Linked DNA regions of Roseimicrobium gellanilyticum. The protein of the gene in region 1 binds, or shares a complex with, the protein of each later gene. Links are inferred from orthologs where the notes say so. Each region holds a gene or a part of one and is shown on either strand. Other genes may lie near its edges.

Region 1 (12,736 bases):
GGCTGGCCGTGGCCTGCTGCGCGTCGGCCGTGGCCGGAGTGTATGAAAATGGTCTGGCGGCGAAGCAGGCCGGCAGGGTTGAAGAAGCCACTTCGCTTCTGGGGAAAGCCGTTGCCGCCCAGCCGCGCAACGCGGAGGCGTGGTTCAACTATGGCACCGTGCTTGGCTGGCAGGGGAAAAATGACGAAGCATTGGCGGCCATTCGCAAGGGTCTGGCAATCGCGCCGAAGGACTATGACCTTCGCGTGGCAGAGGCCCGTGTGATGGCATGGAAGTCAGACTATGCCGCTGCGGATCAGCGCCTCGACGAACTGGATGCTGAGTTCCCCAAGAATGAAGAAGTGCTGGTCATGCGTGGCCGCGTCGCGACCTGGCGTGGCGATCCCAAGGAAGCCCGCCGTTACTATGAAGAGGTGCTGTCCGTGAACCCGAGGCAGGTGGACGCGCTCACCGGCCTGGGCGATCTGGAGTATGATCGTTCCAAGTTCAAGCAGGCACGTGAACTCTACGCGCGTGCTCTGGAGGTGGATCCTTCGCCCGATATTCAGAAGCGCATTGATCGCATCGACAACCAGACAAAGTGGCGTGCGGATTTCGGAGTGACAGGCAGCACGTTCGAGCGTGGCGAGCGCGATAACTGGTGGAGCACGTTCTTTGCGATCTCCACCAAGATTGAGTCCTGGGGCATCTGGGCGCGCTGGGAATACGGCGAGCGCTTCGAGGTGCGGGACAATCTTTTCGAGTTTGGCGCCGCGGGGCCTCTGGTGTCCGGTGTGCAGGCTTCCGTCTTCGGCGGGTTCTCACCTGAAGGAAACTACAGCGCGAACGCCTATGTCGAAGGCGCACTGCGCTGGCGTCTCTACAAGCAGTTGGGTGCGGTTGGCAGCGGCACACTCCTGACGGAGTCACGTTGGGCCGACTATGAAGCGGCGCAGGTGGATACCTATCGCCTGGGCTGGGAGCAGGCGATCAAGAATGGATGGACCGTGAGCGCCTCATGGATCCGCCTGCACTATGACACGGGCGAAGACACGGATGGATGGCTCGCCTTCATCATGTGGGAACCGAAGGAACGCTGGATGATTCGCCTTGGCGGCGGGCAGTCGGTGGAGTCTCTTACCAATCAAACCATCCAGCAGGATCAGAGCCTGGAATCCTGGACGGTCTTTCTGGGCATGGTCATGCCGGTGTCTGAGAACTGGCACGTGCGCATCGATGCCGAGCGCGAAGACGTGAAGGACTCCGTCGTGCGCTATGGCATGGCGCTCAGCATGGGCTGTCTCTTTTGAAGAATGACATGATGCAACACTTGATGGAACCAGCACTGCTTATCCTCATCGTCATTTCCCTGGCGCTGGCCGCCGCGGCAGTGCTGCTGTGGCTGGGCCTGCTGCTCTATCGCGTGATGGACAATCGCCAGCGCCGCAAGCGGGAACAGACTGCGGATCGCTGGCTCTCCCTGCTGCTGCCGGCACTGGAGGGCGGGCAAAGTCTCAACGCTCTGCCACGTTTGCGTGGACGTCTGGAGACAGAGGCTGTGCTGGGCCTGCTGCGCGATCTGGCGGAGCGCTTCCGTGGCCAGTATCGCGACAACCTTCATGCCGTGCTCAAGCACATCGGCGCGGAAGAGTATGGATTCCGCCTGCTCAAGAAATCCTCGGAAAACTTCCGCATGCGGGGTTGTGCACTGCTGGCATGGATGGCCCCAAGCGCACGGGTGGATGAGAAGCTGGCGGTGCTCTTGCGTGATCCACGTCCCGGTGTGCGGCTGGAGGCGGCGCATGCCCTGGCTGCGCGGAGCACACCGGGCATCTCCCTGCAGACCATCATGACGTCCCTGCGCGGTACTGAGGCCATGCGTTCGGATCGTACGCGGGACATCATTCGCCTCATGGCGCCGGGTCAGAGCCCCGCGCTGGGCTGGCTGCTTCAGAGTGCGGTGGATGCCCGGGAAAAGGCCTTGCTGCTGGACGGCCTCGCGGTGGCTGGTGACTTCATGTATGCCACGCAGGCGGCGACTTATCTTTCAGACGCCTCCGCAAAGGTGCGTGCCGCTGCGGTGGATGCCCTCGAGCGACTTGCGGATCCCCTGCACATCGATGCGGTGGGCGTGCTGGCGAGGGATCCAGACCCCCGCGTGCGCCTGTCTGTGGCGCATTACGCGCGGACCATGCATGGCGACAATACCGCGACCACGGTGCTGGAGTTTCTTGCAATGGATCGGCATTTCGAAGTGCGCCGTACCGCGGTGCACGCCCTCGCTGTGTGGCGTGGTCGCTCGTGGGATCATCTCACGGCGCTCGCACGTCAGGATCCGCTGCTGGAATCCATCATGCGCGAGGCCACGCAATCCAACCCGCCGATGACCGCGGCAACCCTGGTGCCTGCCTGATGAATGCGGAATGGCTGGATGATGTCTGGTTTCACCGCGCCGTATGGATCACGGCGACGGTGATCCTGTGTCTCCAGCTCGCGCAGAACATCGTGTATCTTGTGCAGTTGGCGAAGGCTTTGCCGGAATTCCTCCGCGCCCGAAGCCGTGCCTCGCGCCTGCGCGAATGGTGGCTGCTCACTTCAGAGGCCACGCCGCCGATGACGCTGCTGGTGCCCGCGTACAATGAGGAGGCCACCATCGTGGAAAGCCTGCGCTCCACGCTCACGCTGCGGTATCCGGAGTATGAGATCATCGTGGTGAACGATGGATCCAAGGACAAGACGCTCGACCGTCTGATCGAAGCATTTGCCTTGCAGCCGGTGCATCGCGCACTGGCAGGCCGTACCGCGTATCAGCCGGTGCGTGGCATCTATGCCTGCGCCGCGCTGCCCAACCTGCTCGTGGTCGACAAACAAAACGGCGGCAAGGCCGATGCGCTCAATGCAGCTATCGATCTCGCCACCCATCCGTACGTGTGTGCCGTGGATGCCGATTCACTCCTGGACTCGGATGCGCTGCTGCGCGCGGTGCGGCCCTTCGTCGATGCGCCGGACACCACGCTGGCCGTTGGCGGCACCATCCGTGTGGTGAATGGCTGCCAGGTGCGCGCAGGCCAGGTGCTGGAAGTGCGGCCGCCGAAACACTGGCTCGAGCTCTTCCAGGCCGTGGAGTATCTTCGAGCCTTTCTGCTCGCGCGCATGGCATGGACGCGCAACCAATCCGTGACGATCATCTCCGGAGCGTTTGGCATTTTCCGCCGTGATGTCCTCCTGGAACTCGGCGGCTATGCCCATGGCACGGTCGGTGAAGACATGGAGCTCGTGGTCCGCCTGCATCGGTGGGCAGGCGATACAGACTCACCAGCCGAAGTATGGCATGTGCCGGATCCCGTGTGCTGGACGGAAGTGCCCGACTCGATCAAGGTCCTTTCCCGTCAACGCACGCGCTGGCAGCGCGGTCTTTGTGAGACACTCTGGAAGCATCGAGGCATGCTGGGGCGGAAACGCTACGGCTCAGCGGGCATGTATGCGCTGCCGTCCTTCCTGTTGTTTGATGTTGTCAGTCCTCTGCTCGAACTCCTGGGACTGGTGATGGTGCCGCTTTGTGCTTTGGCGGGCATCCTCAGTGTGGAGTTCTTCATCGCTTACTGCGCCGTGGTGTTTGGATTCGGGTTGTGTCTCAGTCTTGGTGCGATGATCCTGGCAGAGTTCTCGTTGCAGCATCATCGCAGGGTGCGGGATCTCCTTTGGATGGGTGTGGGCGCCATCATGGAAAACTTCGGTTACCGCCAGCTCAACAGTTGGTGGCGGGTGCAGGGCATCTGGCAGTTCCTCCGCAAGAAGCAGGGTTGGGGCGCAATGACGCGGAAGGGATTCACGAAGGCGGCGTAGAGCTGCCTGATCGTTGCGATCGCGGGACGGTAAACTCACTGCGCACGTTCGCCGAGATACCGGAGCAATTCCTCCTTCGGCTCATGCAGCAACAAACGTGGTATCAACTTTGCCGGCAGGTTGAGACGTTGGGAAATGTCGCGCATCGTTTGCAGCCACTCCGCGACGTGGGTCGGATCTTGTCCCTGCAAACTGGTGGCAGCGCCAGAGACGGTTCCCTGTCTTGCGAGGGCGAAGGTCGTGGCATCGGCGCCAGGATCCACCTCACCATCGAAGATCACGGCAACGGTGCCGTGGCCGGGCCATGATTTCAGCCAGAGCGGACCGCGCGGCGCTTTGCGGTAGGTGGCGCTCTCGAGATCCGGCACGGGTCCGCACTCGACGGCGAGCGCCACGGGGCACTGGTGTTGCACACTCCACTCGAGCCAGGAGGTGGCCCAGGCGGCAGCGTCACCAGCGTCACTGCGGTAGTTCATCACCACCACGCGAGTGGAACGAGGCGCGAGACCCTTGAGCAGCTTTTGTGCAGCGGGCTGAGCGATCAACCAGAAGGGCACCACAGGCTCCACCCTGAGAGGAGCCTTGCCCGGGGTGAGTGCTTCATACATCTGCAACCAGTGTTGATGCCACAGTTCCGGCTCCAGGCGGAAGCCCGGCAGCAGATATGGTTCCACGTCATACTGGATGCCATCGAGGTATTTCCCATGCAGCGCCGTGAGTTGTTGATGCCGTGCCACCACGCTCGACTTCTCCTGTGGCAGGATCATATGGGGATCTCCTTCCACCGCCACGATCTGGAAATCCTCTTTGCGCAAGTCAGAGAGTGCGGGCAGCGGCCCCTCTGCTCCATGCTGCAACTCCCTCGGCAGCGCGAGTTGCAGCACCTTCACCCCTGCCTGCTTCCATACTGGCTTCAGTCTCCGCCATTCCTCCGGCTTGGTGGACCAGTTCCACACGCCAAGCTCGGTGTTCACAGGTTTGGAGGCCCCACCACCGGGGCCTTGCTGAAACGAAATCGACGACACGTGCAGGTCCGCAGCGTGATCATCAGGCGCCAGCAGTACCACGCGCAATTGTTTCGCTTCCGCGAGGGTCTTGGGAAGCTTCAAGGAAAAGGCGGTGTCCGCGCCCTTGAGTTCCAGCGTCTCAAGAATGGTGGCATCGCCAAAGCCAGCGCCGTTGTCGAAGGCGAGTCCGGTCCTGATCTTCCCTTCGCCGCGGGCAACTACCTGAAGTATCCACGGCTCCTTGCCGGCCAGCACTGGAAGTCTCCACGAGCGTGCCGCATACAGGCCGGCCGGCCTGGTTCCCGGCTTCATGGTCCATGATGGTGTATCAGAACCGGTGGCTTTCTCCTGCACCCGTTCCTCCACGCCAAAGGTGGTGAACTCAAGATTGCGTACCAGATTGACTCCCGGCGGTGCTGGCAACAGAGGCGCTTGCTGGCGCAGCGGAGAGCATTCTTCCACAGCGGGAGGATCGGACTGCAGATTGCCGATGAGCTGTACACCGCCCTCTGCCTGCTCCGCCAGTCCGGGAGGAAGAATCGCAGCCCAGCGCACATGGCCCTTGGGGATCGCGAGCTTCGCTTTCGCCTCCTTGCTGATCGGATCGGCGCCTTCCAGTTTCAGCACACTCCAGGTGCCATCCGGATTCAGCATCTGTTGCCAGCGCGGCGTGTCCGCCGCGGGCGTTTCCCCCGGGGGAAGTCTGTGGATGGAAAGCATGGGGGCCTCCTCGCCCTGTGCAGCAGAAGTCAACATGCCCACGAATCCCGCCACGATGGGGAGGAGTGGCCGGGGAAGCGGAAGACAGGGACACCACGATTCCATGAGCGGTCAGCCGGCGGAAATTGGCGCATTTGGAATCTCGTAACCGCGCATGCGCAACTCCGCACGCACTTCTTCGACAGCCTGGCGGAGTGAGGCCACCGCGGCGGCGCGGGCCTCGGTCGTGGTGGCTTCAAATTCGGCCACATTCCAGAGGAACGCGGCTTTCGTGAAGCCCATGGTGCCGGCGGAGCCGCGCGCACGGTGCGAAATCTGGCGCCAGTCGGAATCGCTTCCCGTACGCAGAGCATGCTTCAATCCGGCAAGCGCCTCTTCACTCTGGGTCATGGCCAGCTGGACAAGCTCCAGATCAAGTTCCGGCTCGCCGGTCAGGCACGACTCAAACAATTCATCATCGATAGTGGCGTGGTCAGCAGTGGACATTGGTCTACCAGTCGGGGTTGAGGAAATGGGAGGACCTGCTTCAGGAAACTGGGGTGGCAGATCCGGTCATCTTCTTTCGTTCGTCGAACGCCTCCCGCAGGGCAGCCGCGAGATCGTTGCCGCGGATCGGCTTGCTGAGATAGGCATCCATGCCGGCGGCGAGGCAGTTCTCGCGGTCACCAGCGACAGCGTTGGCCGTCAGCGCCACCATGCGGGGCCGCTGATCGCGTTCGTAGAGGCGGCAGATTTCACGGGCTGCCTGCAGACCGTCCATCTCCGGCATCTGCACATCCATGAGGATCAAATCAAATTGCGTGCGCTCCAGCGCCGCGAGCACCTCTAGACCGTTGGCGGCGATCTCGATGCGATAGCCGAGCCTTTCAAGAAGCAGAGAAATCACGCGCTGGTTCACTGGGTTGTCCTCGGCCACGAGGATCTTCAGAGGATGATCGAGTGCGAACTGCGGATCGGCTGTGGTCGAGGGTGCTTTGCGCCGCACCGGGCCGCTGCTGCCCAGGAGCAGGCGGGAGAGGCTCTCATAGAGGGCGTGTGTCTTCACCGGCTTCGCGAGGATGGCGCTGACGCCGGGCTTCTCCGCGAGTGAGCTGGCATCACCCATGGAGGTGAGCATCAGCACTGGCATCTGCTGCAGCGAGACCTTGGCACTGATTTTCTCCGCGAGCTCAAATCCCGACATGCTGGGCATGTGACCATCCAGGATCGCCACATCGAAGGGATCTCCTTGTTCGATCCAGGACAGGGCTTCCGCAGGAAGGGCGGTTGTGCGCGGCACCATGCCCCACGCCTTGCTTTGGGACTCGAGGATCCAGCGGTTGGTTTCGTTGTCATCCACCACCAGCACTCGCATGCCTTCGAGTTCGTGGCCTTGTCCACGCTGATACACCTGGGGCGGTGATACCTCGGCGGGGCGCAGCGGGATCTCGAACTGGAAATCGGCGCCGTTGCCGGGCTGTGATTCCACCCACACATTGCCCTCCATGAGCGTAATGAGGCGATGACAAATCGCGAGGCCCAAACCGGTGCCCCCGTACTTGCGGCTCGTGGAGGAGTCGACCTGACTGAAGGATTGAAAGAGGCGATGCTGGTGCTCGGGAGAGATGCCGATGCCCGTGTCTCGCACGGAGATGTGAAGCTTCTCCGCAGAGTCCTGCCCGCCGGTGCGCTTGATGCGCACGAAGACCTCGCCGTGCTCGGTGAACTTCACCGCGTTCGAGATGAAGTTCACCAGGATCTGGCGGAGCCGCGAGGGATCGCCGAGCACATACCCTGGCACCGAGGGCTCGATCCAGTAGAGCAGATCCAGCTTCTTCCTCGAGGCCTGGCTCGATACGAGATCGAAGGAGGACTCCACGCACTCGCGGAGATTGAAGGGAATGCGTTCCATCCGGAGCTGGCCCGCCTCGATCTTCGAGAAGTCGAGGATGTCGTTGATGATGCCCAGCAGCGTGTCACCGCTCATGCGGATGGTATTCACGTAGTCGCGCTGGCGCTCATTCATGCTCGTGTCATGGAGCAGCTCTGACATGCCGATGACCGCATTCAATGGCGTGCGGATCTCATGGCTCATGTTTGCCAGGAATTCGGCCTTGGCCTTCGCATGCGCCTGCGCCTGCGCGGTGGCGACCTCGAGTTCCCAGTTTCGTCGCGTCAACAGATCCGCGGCCTGGTGGGGCTCATCCACATCCTGCACCACGCCTCGCAGGGAAATGATGTTCCCGAGCTGATCCCGCACGGGTTCGCCGCGCATGTGGATCCAGCGCTGGCGGCCTTGTCCAGTGGTGATGCGTGCTTCGAAGTCGAAGACCTCGCCTTCACACATCGCCCTCTGCACGGCCCGTTCTACAATGGGACGCTCGGCGGGTGCGAAGAAATTGAGGGCCTCCTCTGCCTTGATGGGAGTGCCCGGCTCCACCTCATAGATGGCATAGGCGGTGTCTGACCATTTCAAACCGCCGCCATCCAGCAGGAATTCCCAATGTCCGAGTTTTGCAATGCGACCCGCCGCATCCAGGAGAGCGCGCGCGTTTTGCTCGGCACGCACGGTCTTGCGCAGGCGTTCTTCCATGCGCTTGCGCTCGGTGATGTCCACCGCGGTCCCGAGGAATCCTGTCGGCTGGCGCGAGGCGTCGTAGGCTACCGTCACCGTGAGCTCCACCGTCTTGTGTGTGCCATCCTTGCAGACATAGGTCCATTCCCGGCGCTCCGTCCCGTCTTTCCTTGGAATGGCCACGAAGGTTTCGAATCCCTGCACCTCACGGCTGAGCTGCAGGCTGAGTTCCTTGCCTCGTGTCTTCACCTCGTCAGCCACGTGGAAGAGGGCCGGGGTTTGTCCCATCATCTCCTCGGCCTGGTAGCCGAGCAATTCCTCAGCACCCCGGCTGAAGAGCGTGATGGCACCTGTGGCATCCGCGCCGACGATGGACACACCCGTGGCGCAATCCAGCACTGCCTGCAGGCGCGCCTCGCTTTCGCGCAACTGCTTCTGTGCCGCCCGCCGTTCCTGCATTTCCGTGCGCAGGTTTTCATTCGCGAGGAAGGTGGCCCTGGCCTGGCTGCGCATGATGCGCAGCGCCAGGGCTGAGATGGCCAGCAGCGCGGTGAAACCGAGCCCGAAAACCAGAATCAGATTGGGCAGCTTGCTTTGAGTGCCGGCCATCTCAGCCTTTGGACTGAGGGCAAAGTCCCAGCGCCGCCCAAGCAGTTCAAAGGTGCCGCTCGCTTCTGGGCTCTCCACGACCGCCCCATTGGTATCCACGCTGTAGATGACTTTCCCATTCTCTGTAACGGATACCTGGTAGTTTTCGGCATGCGATTGCACCAGCACCTCCTTCAGCAGCCTTTCGATATCAACCGCGGCGAGGATGTAGCCATCGAATGCGCCGTTGGGAAACAGCGGCCTGCATACCAGCAGGCAGGGACGGCCGTCTGAAATCGGCACCACTGGAGAGAGTGCACGTACGGTGGATTCACGCGCTTGGGAGGTGACTTCTTCAATGACGCGCTGGGTTTGCTCGGGCACCCCCTGCGTGATGGAGTGCTCCCGGTCAGGCGTGATCCATCGCTGCTGACCATCGGCGCTCACGCGCTCGATGGAGTCAAAGATCTTCTCATCACGCAGGTAGGCCATGGCGTCCTGCTCCCATTCCGATTGCGGTGTTCCCTGGCGTGACTCCCAGCGAAGCGCCATGCGATCCACGGCGCGCAGGCGCGAGCCCAGTTGCTCCGTGACCGAGCTCACCAGGTTCTTGGCGGTCATGCCAGCATCGGCCTTCTGAGTGTTGGCCTGGTCCACAAGCAGCGCCTGCCAGAGCAAGAATGTCGCTGCTGCTCCCGCGATGCCGAAGGGCACCGGAAACCAAGGGTGATCCTGCGGTGTCTTGGTCTTGAAGTTACGCAGTGTGGCCGCCAGAACGCCCACGGAAAGGATGACGACCCCTGCAGCACTGTGCAGGGCCATGCCGGTGAATTGCCCCCAGGCATACGTACCGGTGAGCCCGATCGCGTAACCCACCAGAGCCACGGCGCTCAGGGACAGGGTGAACGCGCCGACCACCCAGCCCACGGGACTGTGGAGAGTGCGCAGCTTGGCCGTGGCCAGCACCGCGAGGGCCGTACCGCACAGCGCAAAGCAAAGCGAGGAGGGCGGCGACGGCTTTAGATTCGGCTGATCCTCAATCGATGGCAGGTGTTCCGTCAGCCGATCAAATCCAAACTGAAGCCCAAAGGCATACTCCAGGCACAGCAGCCACCCCACCAGCCCGGTGAGAAGGCTGAGCACCATTGTAATTTGCTTGCGCCGAAGACCATGCGCGGTGAGCGCGATCCCGATCAAAAGAAAACACACCGCCGTCAGGAACTGCATCACCGCGTAGTTCTCGCGAATCTGGATGATGAACGGCTGGTGCAGGTACCAACCTGCCATCACGGTCAGCCCCAGTAATGCCACCAGCGCGCCGCAGGCAACAACGAGCACGCGCGCCCGATTTTGTTGCTCCACGGACGTGAACAGGTGGTCGACCTCGGCCATGATTTGATAATTACCATAATCGTGTATGCCCCAGAAATCGAGCGCTCTTTCGCCTTTTTAAATATTTCGCACCCTTTCAATAAAAAGGGCCTCCCTCGAAAGGGAAGCCCCTCGGATTTCGCTGCTCTACCAGGCAGGAAGGTTCTTTCAGATGCCCAGGGAGCGCAGCAGGCTGGAGGTCACCGTACCAGTGACGGGCAGTCCGCGATCCCGTTGATAACGGGCAATCGCATTGCGGCTGCCAGGTCCAAGGCTGCCATCAATGGGGCCATTGTAGTAGCCGCGGCGGGCCAGGGCGCGCTGCACCTTGGCGTCCGTGGAGTCCATCTGCCATTCACGGGGGTAGTACTGGCGCGGCACGGATTCACGGTTGCGGTAGTATGAGACTCCGGGAGTCTGGTAATAGTAGGGCGCATTCGGCGGACCGTAGTAGTAGCCCTGGCCAGCATAGCCGGTGCCGAAGGTGATCACAAAGGTGGAGCGAGGAGACGCTACATAGCGACGGTAGCGGTCGTCCCGATCGCGGTTTCCATGATGGTGATGATCATGATTGTGGTCGTGGTCATCGTGACGGTCGCGGTCGAACTTCTCCTCGATCTTCTTTTGCTTCTTTTTCAGAAAGTCGAAGGGATCAGCCTTCGAAGTCGCCGGCAGTGCCAGGCAGGCAACGCCTACCATGGTGGCAGTGGTCAAAACGCGGCTGAGATTTGATGAGGTGATTTTCATGACGGGGATTTGATTTGATTTGCCTAACGAATCGCTTTGACGGGGCAAACCGGCTGCGCCTTCAACTCTCCCTCACATTTTTAGATCGATTAGATCGAAAGCAGCAGCTGCTCCCGAACGGGTGGTACCAATGTGGATACACCAATGCCAATCAGTCTCAGTGGCTGAGTCACCAACTGGTGCCGCGCCAGCAAGTGACAGGCCAGGCGGTAGACGTCCGCCGTATTCGAGACTGGATCCGTCAGACGCACCTGCCGGGTGAGTGTGGAGAAGTCGCTGTAGCGCACTTTCACCTGAACGGTGAGCGCGGCGAGTGCATGCTTTTCGAGCGTCTGTGCCACGTCTGCCGCGAGCTCTTTCAGTGCCGCCCGCAAGGTGGGACGGTCGTCCGTGTCATTGAGGAACGTGTTCTCCGCGCTGATGCTCTTGCGATCCTCGCTGAGATCCACGGGTCGCTCATCGATGCCCATGGCGCGGCGCTTCAATGTCTCCGCCCAGGATCCCACCATCGGGGTGAGATCCATCTCGGTGTCCTGGATATCGGCGATGGTATGAAGGCCGCGATCCGTGAGGCTTTGCGCCGTGACCGGGCCCACACCATGAATCGAACGCACGGACAATGGCCGCAGGAAAGCGACCTTGTCTTTCTCCAGAATCAGTGTGAGACCGTTAGGTTTGTTGAAATCGCTGCCGAGTTTGGCGAGAAATTTATTCGATGCAATGCCAACGCTGGCGGTGAGGTGGCGCTCCTCCCGGATGCGGCGCTTGATCTCGCGGGCCACGGGCAGCGCAGCCTGGAGAGCCGTATCGGTGTCAGCGGTGTCAGGGAGATCCGCGACTTCGAGGTAGGCCTCGTCCACGGAGACGCGTTCGACTTTCGGTGTCACTGCCCGCAGGATCTTCATGATCTCCTGCGACTCGGCGCGGTAGACTTCCATGCGGGGTCTCACGAAGATGCCATGGGGGCAGAGACGCCCTGCCGTACGGGAAGGCATGGCGGAGCGCACCTTGAACTCGCGCGCCTCGTAGCTCGCGGCGCACACCACTCCGCGGCGATCCGGTGGCGAACCCACGATCACCGGTTTGCCCAAGTATTCCGGATGATCCCGCTGCTCGATCGACGCGAAAAAGGCGTCCATATCGACATGGAAGATGACACGCGGCATGGGGTGCTAGGGTGGCGGTGGCACTTCGAGTGTTCTTTGGAACAGTAAAAAGAGCAGGCACCCACGCGCAAGCGGGAAACCACAGAAACAGAGGGCGGAAGAGTGGGTCACGGCTCCTGGATGGAATCGCGGCGCGTACCCTAGAGGCATGCGTTTCAGGTCCTTGAGCGCGTGTGTGCGCATGAGCTTCATAAAGATCTGTGCTGCTTCCTCGCCTTGCTTTCGCGAGTGCGTGGCGCATGTTGACCTCCCAACCTGGCTCTCCCAACCCAACTGAACACGCCATGAATCCGAAATTTTCCGCCTATGCCAATCCCGACGTGCTCGTGGATACGGAATGGCTTGCCGCCCATCTGAATGACCCGAACATCCGCATCGTGGAGAGCAATGAAGACGTGCTGCTCTATGATACCGGCCATATTCCGGGAGCCGTGCATATCGACTGGCGCCGCGACCTCAATGATCAGGTGGTGCGCGACTATGTGGGCACCGAAGAGTTCGCCCAGCTCTGCCGCCGCAACGGCATCACCCCGGACACCACGGTCATCTTCTACGGTGACAAGTCGAACTGGTGGTCCTGCTATGCGCTTTGGGTCTTCACCCTCTTCGGCCACAAGAACATGAAGCTCGTCGATGGTGGTCGTGCCAAGTGGGAGGCGGAAGGCCGTCCCCTCACGCGCGAAGTGCCGAAGTATCCGGAGACGCAATACCCCGTGCCGGCAGAGCGCAATGACGCGGCCCACAGAGCCTACTTCCAG
Region 2 (6,947 bases), on another replicon or contig:
CCTTCGTGGGGCCGCGCGACCTCCTTGCGAAGTACTACAACTTCAATCCGGAGCAGCTCCATCTCGCCAATGATCTGCTGAAGCGGTCCTACATCATGAACTACATCGCCGAGAATCCGGTGTATGTGAAAGGGACCTACGTGGTGATGTTTGCCCGCCCCCTGAAAGAGGGGGACGTCATGCAGGATGGCTGGGTCATCCGTGCGCGCTCGGAAGAGCTGGAGGACGTGCAGGTGGAACTGCTGCTGCCCGGCGCGAAGTCGGCTGAGGCACCCTTCAAGCCCGACCAGAAATTCACCCTGGATAACAAGAATCACATCTGCTGCGTGATCAATGTGGAGCGCAATCGGGACACGGATGGCGTCTGCGCCACGGTGACTCCGCTGACCTATACCGGCTTCACCACGCCGGAGAAGCAGCCGATTGAGATTGCACCGCCGAAGAAGCTGAACATGGAAGCTGGCTGGCCTGTGCTCGCCATGGACCCACCGATGCCAGCCATCCCGGTGGAGGAAAAGGCTCCCGGCTCGGATGCGCCGAAGGCCATTCCTGTGGCAGAGCCTGTGAAACCCGCCAACACGGCTCAGGTGAAGGTGTCGCGGTAAGGGGGTGAGCGCGCTGGCAGACCGTTTGCATCGTGAGTGACGCCGCCACGCCTCCGTTTGCCTGGTGGCGTGCGCGTCGCATCCGTTACAACATCGGACTGGTGGTTGCTGGGATTCTAGCCTTCATCGCTTACGCAGCCGTTGGTTTTGTGATGCTGCCCGCAGACGCTGAATTTGAGATTACAGGCCTCACGATTCTTTTCCAAGGCTTCGGATATTTGTTCATGATAGGCGTCGCCAATGTCTTCTACTTTATTGGCCCACTGTCGGAGTTCGTGATCCGTCCTGGCGACCCGGAGTCATACCGGCGCACCTGTTTTCGACTTGGGTTCTGGTTTTCAGTGCTGCTGCCGTTTGGTATTCCCGTACTCCTTGCGGTGTTGGCGGTGCTTCGCTCTGACTATTGGAGGCATTCGGTCTGATGACGCAGAGACCCACGGGAGGGAAGCAAGCCCCATGACCAAGCACCGCATCTACACCATCAGCTTCGCAAGCGTGTATCCCCTCTACGTGGCCAAGGCGGAGAAGAAGGGGCGTGCGAAAGCAGAGGTGGATGAAGTCATCCGTTGGCTGACCGGCTACACCCAGAAGGAGCTGGAAACCCACCTGAAAAAGCAGACAGACTTCGAGACTTTCTTTGGCGAGGCCCGGCTGAACCCTTCGCGCACCCTCATCAAGGGCACCGTCTGCGGCGTCCGCGTGGAGGACATCGAAGAGCCCACCATGCAGGAGATTCGCTACCTGGACAAGCTGATCGATGAGCTGGCCAAGGGGAAGGTCATGGAGAAGATTTTGCGGAAGTAGCAAGTCTTCAAGGAGGGAGTAAATCCCGCCGTCCCTCGCATCCACTCACCCCATGCCCACGTTCCGCACCGAGTGCATCCTGGAGGCGTCGCCGCAGGCGTTGTTTGAGTTTCATAACAATCCGGCAAACCTGACGAAGGTCATGCCTCCGACGTCAAGACTGGTGGAGCTTCGCGCGGATGAGCGAGCCGTGGAAGGTGGTGTCATCGAGTTGCGCATGCGTGAGCTCGGCATCCTGCCCATGTGTTGGAAGTGCCGGTGGAAGCGCGTCGAGCCACCGCATTTGTTGGTGGATGAGATGATGGAGGGACCCTTCAAAACATTCGTGCATCACCACCGCTTTGAAGTGATGGATAAAATGCGCACGAGAATGGTGGATGAAATCCACTACGCCTCTCGCGGCGGTTGGCTGGGCCACCTGTTTGGCATCACGCTGTTTCGCATCTACCTCACGATGATGTTCGCGTGGCGGAAGAGGAGGATGAGGGAGCTCTTCGGAGGAAGTTGATGGTCTATGGTTGATGGTTGATAGCCTGAAGGCTGTGGATGCAGAATCTGGTCGGCACTCAACGTGAAGTGCACCGCGCCATCAACGAGTGAGAGCTGTTAGTCTCAGAGCTCGCAGCAAACCAGCTTGAGCTTCTTCAGGCTATCAACTATCAACGATAGACCATCAACTCTTGGAAGCTTCAATCCACTCCAGCGCCTTCTGATAACTGGCCTGCTGCAGGAAGTGGCGCAGGCGTCCATCAAGCTGTGAACGCAGACGTTGATGTTCTGCATCGATGGCTTCAGAGACTCCACGAAGCGCGGCAAGATGCGCCTCCGCATCGCGTTGGCGAAGCTCATGATCAGCGATCACCGCGAGCCGTTTTTTCAAAAGTTCGGCAAGCGTGTCAAGGGTGGGGGAGGCCGTGGACATGACTCAAGGAACCTCATTCCGCGCTGCATGCAAGGCTGCACAAGGCGTGGGGAATCACGAGCAAATCAGCAAGCCTTTTTTTTGAATTTTGACGCAAGGTGAAAGTTTGAAAAGAGTTTTCAAAATGTTCGAAGATTATCTTGTGACTTTCTCGAATGAGTCCTAAACGAGAGGGATGAATTTCAAAAATTTCGCCGCCGGGGATTGTGTGAGGAAGGAAACAGAAGCGAAAGAGTTGAGCCCCGCGGAGTGAAATTCACGACATCAACAATGCTTGCCATGAGCACGTCCCGTCGTGATTCTGATCCCGAGGAGGAGGATGAACTTCTCCCTCTCAAATTCCCTGGCGTACCTGAGCCTGGCCCTGAAGTGAAGGCTTGGAAGAAGGCCGCTGTGGATCTGAGCGGAAAGATTGGTGCGTTGAGTTTTGATCGTTGGTTCTCCAAGGTCAGCATCGAGCGGCTTGATCCAGCACCAGTGGTGCTGCGAGTGCCGAACCTGATGCACCAGTACTGGATCGAAGAGCACTTCATGCAGCAGTTGTCTTCATCCATCGCTGAAGTGGCGGGAGGACATTGCGAGATCGAGTTCATGGTGGTTCCCGAGACACCAGTTGAGTCGCGGCCGCAGCTTCGCGAAGCCGCCCGCAGCATGGACCGCCGCCGTGAGGCACCTGCCGTCATTGAGGCAGGCGCGGATGAGCCGCTCTTCCGTGATGAGGCCCGCTTTGCGCGCAGCCTTTCGGATGCGGGTCTGAACCATCGCTTCTCCTTTGACTCCTTCGTCGTGGGTCCGAACTGCTCGTACTCGTTTGCCGCGGCCCGTGCCGTTGCGGAGAAGCCTGGAAAAACGTACAACCCACTTTTCCTGCACGGCTCCGTGGGTCTGGGCAAGACCCATCTCATGCAGGCCATCGGCCAGGAGATTCTGCGGAACAAGCCGCGCAAGGTGGTGCGCTATGTCACCAGCGAGGCTTTCACGAATGAGTACATCGAGGCGGTGCGCCTCCACAAGGTCAATGCCTTCCGCCAGAAGTACCGCAAGGTGGATGTCCTCATGATCGATGACATCCAGTTCTTCGCGGGCAAAGGGGGCACTCAGGAGGAGGTGTTCCACACCTTCAATGACCTGTTCAATTCCTTCAAGCAGATCATCCTCACGAGCGACCGCGCACCGAGTGAGATCAAGAACCTGGAAGAGCGCCTCGTCTCCCGCTTTGAGTGGGGGATGACGACCATGATCGAGTCCCCCGATGTGGAGACACGCACGGCGATTCTGCGTCAGAAGATTCGCGACTGGTCCGTGCCGGTGGAGGATTGGGTGCTGACGCATCTGGCGGACAACATCCGCACGAACGTCCGTCGTCTGGAAGGCGCGCTCATGCGCGTGGCGGGTCACCTTTCCCTCTCATCTTCTCCGGGGGACCGCAGCAAGCCCACTGAGACTGCGCTCACCAAGGAGACGCTCAACAGCCTGTTGGCTGACATCCTGGAGGAGCCTGCCACCGGGATGATCACCATCGACATCATCCAGAAGGTGGTGGCCGAGCACTACGACATCCGGCTCGCGGACATGAACAGCAAACGGCGCCCGGCAAACATCGCCCTGCCGCGCCAGATTGCCATGTATCTGGCCCGCCAGCTCACCAAGTCTCCGTTCAAGGAGATTGGCGACGCCTTTGGAGGGAAAGACCACGGCACCATCATCCACGCCTGCAAAACCATCACCCAGCGCATTGCTGAAAGTGAGGAGTTCCGCCAGCAGGTGGCTGCTGTTACGGACTTGATTCGCAAGGCCGTGTAGGGTGTTGCCCCGGAAAAAATGAAACCCTGCTCCTCAGCAGAGAGGAGTGGGGGAGGCCCGCGTGAATACCCGACAGATCCCGACGCTGTGACGCGCAGCGTCCTTGGACTGCGGCAGCCTGCTGCCGCTTTCCCAAGTGCAGCCTGCTGCACGCTCCACCGCGACGAAGTCGCCAAGTCTTCAGGACGTGTTGCCTCACGTGTGCATGTCACCATCGCCACAGCAGGCTGTGGACTCTTCAAAGCGGCAGCAGGCTGCTGCAGTCCAAGGCCTTCGGCACAGCGTCTCGATCAATCGCTGACATTCGTGCGGCTGCTACCCCCAAACCACCCTCCCTCCACTCCCGGCTTTCAACCGGCAAAACGGGTCAAAATTGACTCCTCCCGTTGCTTGAAACTCTTCGGGTTAGCAGCCATGGGGTGCGGTGGCGTGGGTCGGGAGGATAATCCTTTAGACAGCCGGACGATTTCCGCCATTATGCTTGCTTAATTTTGGCCTCTCGCTAAGAGAGGTACGCAAGTCCGATCATGAAATTCTCGATCAGCAAGGAAGCCTATCTCAGCGCCCTCCAGCAGGTGCAACACGTCGTCAGCACACGCACCACGCTGCCGATTTTGTCCAACGTTCTCATCAAGGCGGGCAAGGGCGAGCTCCTTTTTGCCACAACGGACTTGGACGTGGGCATCAGCGGCACCGTGAAGGCCGAGGTGGAGGAGGGGGGCGCGACCACGCTGCCTGCCCGCCGCCTCGCCACCATTGTGCGTGAGCTCCCCGCGGATGAAGTCGATGTCTCCGTGGACGAAAAGAACGTGGCTCACATCCGCAGCGGCCCGAGTTCCTTCAAGCTCATGGGACTGGCCCACGATGAGTTCCCTCCGCTCCCGACCTTCAACGATGCCCGCGAGTTCAAGCTCGAGCAGCGCGTGCTCAAGGAGTGCCTGCGCAAAACTTCCTACGCCATCTCCACGGACGAGACTCGCTATGTGCTGAATGGCATCCTCTGCTCCTTCCGTGACAACATGCTGACCATGGTCGCTACGGACGGACGCCGCCTCGCGATGGTGGAGCAGGAGCTTGAGTTTCCCCAGAGCCATGAGGGTGACATCATCATCCCGACCAAGGCGGTGAATGAGATCCAGCGCCTCCTCGGAGACGAGGGTGAGGTCACCCTGAAGGTGGCTTCCGGCCAGGTGGGCTTTGATCTTGGAAACTATTTCCTCGCCAGCAAGTTGATCGAAGGGAACTACCCGAACTACCGCCAGGTGATTCCAGGAGAAAGCAAGGAACGTATCACACTCGAGCGCGAGCCCCTGCTCAGGACGCTGGCTCGTGTGTCGCTGCTCCTCAGCGACAAGTCGAACTCGGTGAAGCTCCACTTTTCCAAGGACAATCTCGAAGTGGTCGCCAACTCGCCAGACGTCGGTGAGGCCCGTGAAAGCGTGGCCATCAGCTACAAGGGCGTGGACATGACGGTCGCCTTCAATCCGGAATTCCTCATGGCACCCCTGCGCAATCTGCTGAGCGATGAAGTACACCTTCACCTCATTGACGAAATCAGCCCGGGTGTGATTAAGAGTGGCAGCAGCTTCCTGTATGTCCTCATGCCCATGCGTGTGAACTCCTGACCCCCCTTTCTCCCATGAAACACATCAACCTCCTGCGTTTCCTCGGTGCCGCCGTTTGCGTGACTTTCGCAAGCTGCGAGTCCACCTGGCCCTACGGTGCGTCTGACACGGAAAGCCGTCGTGGTGCCGGTTACTCGCTGGACAACCCGCCCTCCAGCCAGTCGCGTTACCTGCAGGGGCCTGCCAGCACGACATCCCCTGGTGCGGCCACCACGACCACCCAGACCACGGAGACGACGACTACCACGCCTCCTCCGGACTCGGTGCAGCCTTCCACGACCACGACGACCACCACCACGGAAACTCTTCCGCAGCCTCCGCCCCCGCCGACGACCACCACGACGGCTCCGGCGAGCTACGGCTCCCCGGTCCCTGGCCGCAAAGGCTTCGTCTATCCCCCCGGTTCCGACCAGAAGCCGGAGAACATGGTGGACGTGCGTGACTTCACCCCCGGCCAGAAGGTCCGCGACCCACGCACGGGCAAGGTCTTCCTGGTGCCTTGATTCTCCACCAGAGTTGATGCTTCTTTGACCCTCGGGCGCGTTGGCATCCCAACGCGCCTTTTCTTTCCTTCCCTGCGTGTCCATCGTGAATTCCCGCTTTCCTGAACGTGTGGCCATCCTGGCGCCCGGCCTCCTCGGAGGCTCGCTGCTGCGTGCCCTGCGGGAGCGCTGTGAGGGCATCCACCTGCGCGTGTGGGCGCGGCGTGAGGAGGCGGCCCAGCAGGTGGGGAAGGCAGGTATCGCCGACCTCGCCACCACGGATCTGAATGAGGCCGTTTCCGGTGCAGATTTCATCGTCCTGTGCATGCCGGTGGAGCACATGGCAGCGATTGCCAGGCAGCTTGTGAAGGCGCCCGTGAGCCCCGGCTGCGTGGTCACGGATGTGGGCAGTGTGAAGACGAGCGTGGTCTTCGCCCTGGAACAGATTTTTGCCGCCAGCCCCCTTCATTTCCTTGGCAGCCATCCCATGGCAGGCTCGGAGAAGGCGGGCTTTGAAGTATCTCGCGCTGACCTTTTCGAGGGCGCGAGCTGCCTGCTCACCCCCACCTTGCTCACAGACGCCTCCGCCCTGCAGGTCACTCGTGCCGTTTGGGAAAAGGTCGGGTGTCATCTCCGCGAGATTTCGCCGGAGGACCATGACCGCATCGTGGCCCGCGTCAGCCACATGCCGCACCTCGCGGCAGCC

What was found.
Region 2: the proteins of dinB (region 1) and dnaN are in contact, whole or in part, in a solved structure (PDB 1OK7), measured with the Escherichia coli proteins. The link is inferred for Roseimicrobium gellanilyticum from one-to-one orthologs.

What each region holds. Positions count from the first base shown.
Region 1 is NZ_QNRR01000009.1:238,615-251,350, forward strand. Bases 9,941-12,736 are described here. They hold dinB (DNA polymerase IV), read right to left. Parts: upstream 11,979-12,736; coding sequence 10,902-11,978; downstream 9,941-10,901. Other genes in these bases: DES53_RS23015 (response regulator), read right to left, coding at 9,941-10,086; DES53_RS23020 (peptidoglycan-binding protein), read right to left, coding at 10,234-10,812; DES53_RS23030 (sulfurtransferase), read left to right, coding at 12,263-12,736. Also shown: DES53_RS22990 (tetratricopeptide repeat protein), read left to right, coding at 1-1,289; DES53_RS22995 (HEAT repeat domain-containing protein), read left to right, coding at 1,298-2,392; DES53_RS23000 (glycosyltransferase family 2 protein), read left to right, coding at 2,392-3,825; DES53_RS23005 (hypothetical protein), read right to left, coding at 3,861-5,552; DES53_RS23010 (Hpt domain-containing protein), read right to left, coding at 5,664-6,038; more of DES53_RS23015, read right to left, coding at 6,079-9,940. UniProt on the Escherichia coli protein: Poorly processive, error-prone DNA polymerase involved in translesion repair and untargeted mutagenesis. Copies undamaged DNA at stalled replication forks, which arise in vivo from mismatched or misaligned primer ends.
Region 2 is NZ_QNRR01000004.1:421,590-428,536, forward strand. Bases 3,926-6,710 are described here. They hold dnaN (DNA polymerase III subunit beta), read left to right. Parts: upstream 3,926-4,661; coding sequence 4,662-5,759; downstream 5,760-6,710. Other genes in these bases: dnaA (chromosomal replication initiator protein DnaA), read left to right, coding at 3,926-4,134; DES53_RS33505 (hypothetical protein), read left to right, coding at 5,774-6,262; DES53_RS14205 (prephenate dehydrogenase), read left to right, coding at 6,348-6,710. Outside these bases: DES53_RS14165 (hypothetical protein), read left to right, coding at 1-605; DES53_RS14170 (hypothetical protein), read left to right, coding at 638-1,027; DES53_RS14175 (DUF2200 domain-containing protein), read left to right, coding at 1,062-1,409; DES53_RS14180 (SRPBCC family protein), read left to right, coding at 1,462-1,917; DES53_RS14185 (hypothetical protein), read right to left, coding at 2,083-2,331; more of dnaA, read left to right, coding at 2,611-3,925; more of DES53_RS14205, read left to right, coding at 6,711-6,947. UniProt on the Escherichia coli protein: Confers DNA tethering and processivity to DNA polymerases and other proteins. Acts as a clamp, forming a ring around DNA (a reaction catalyzed by the clamp-loading complex) which diffuses in an ATP-independent manner freely and bidirectionally along dsDNA.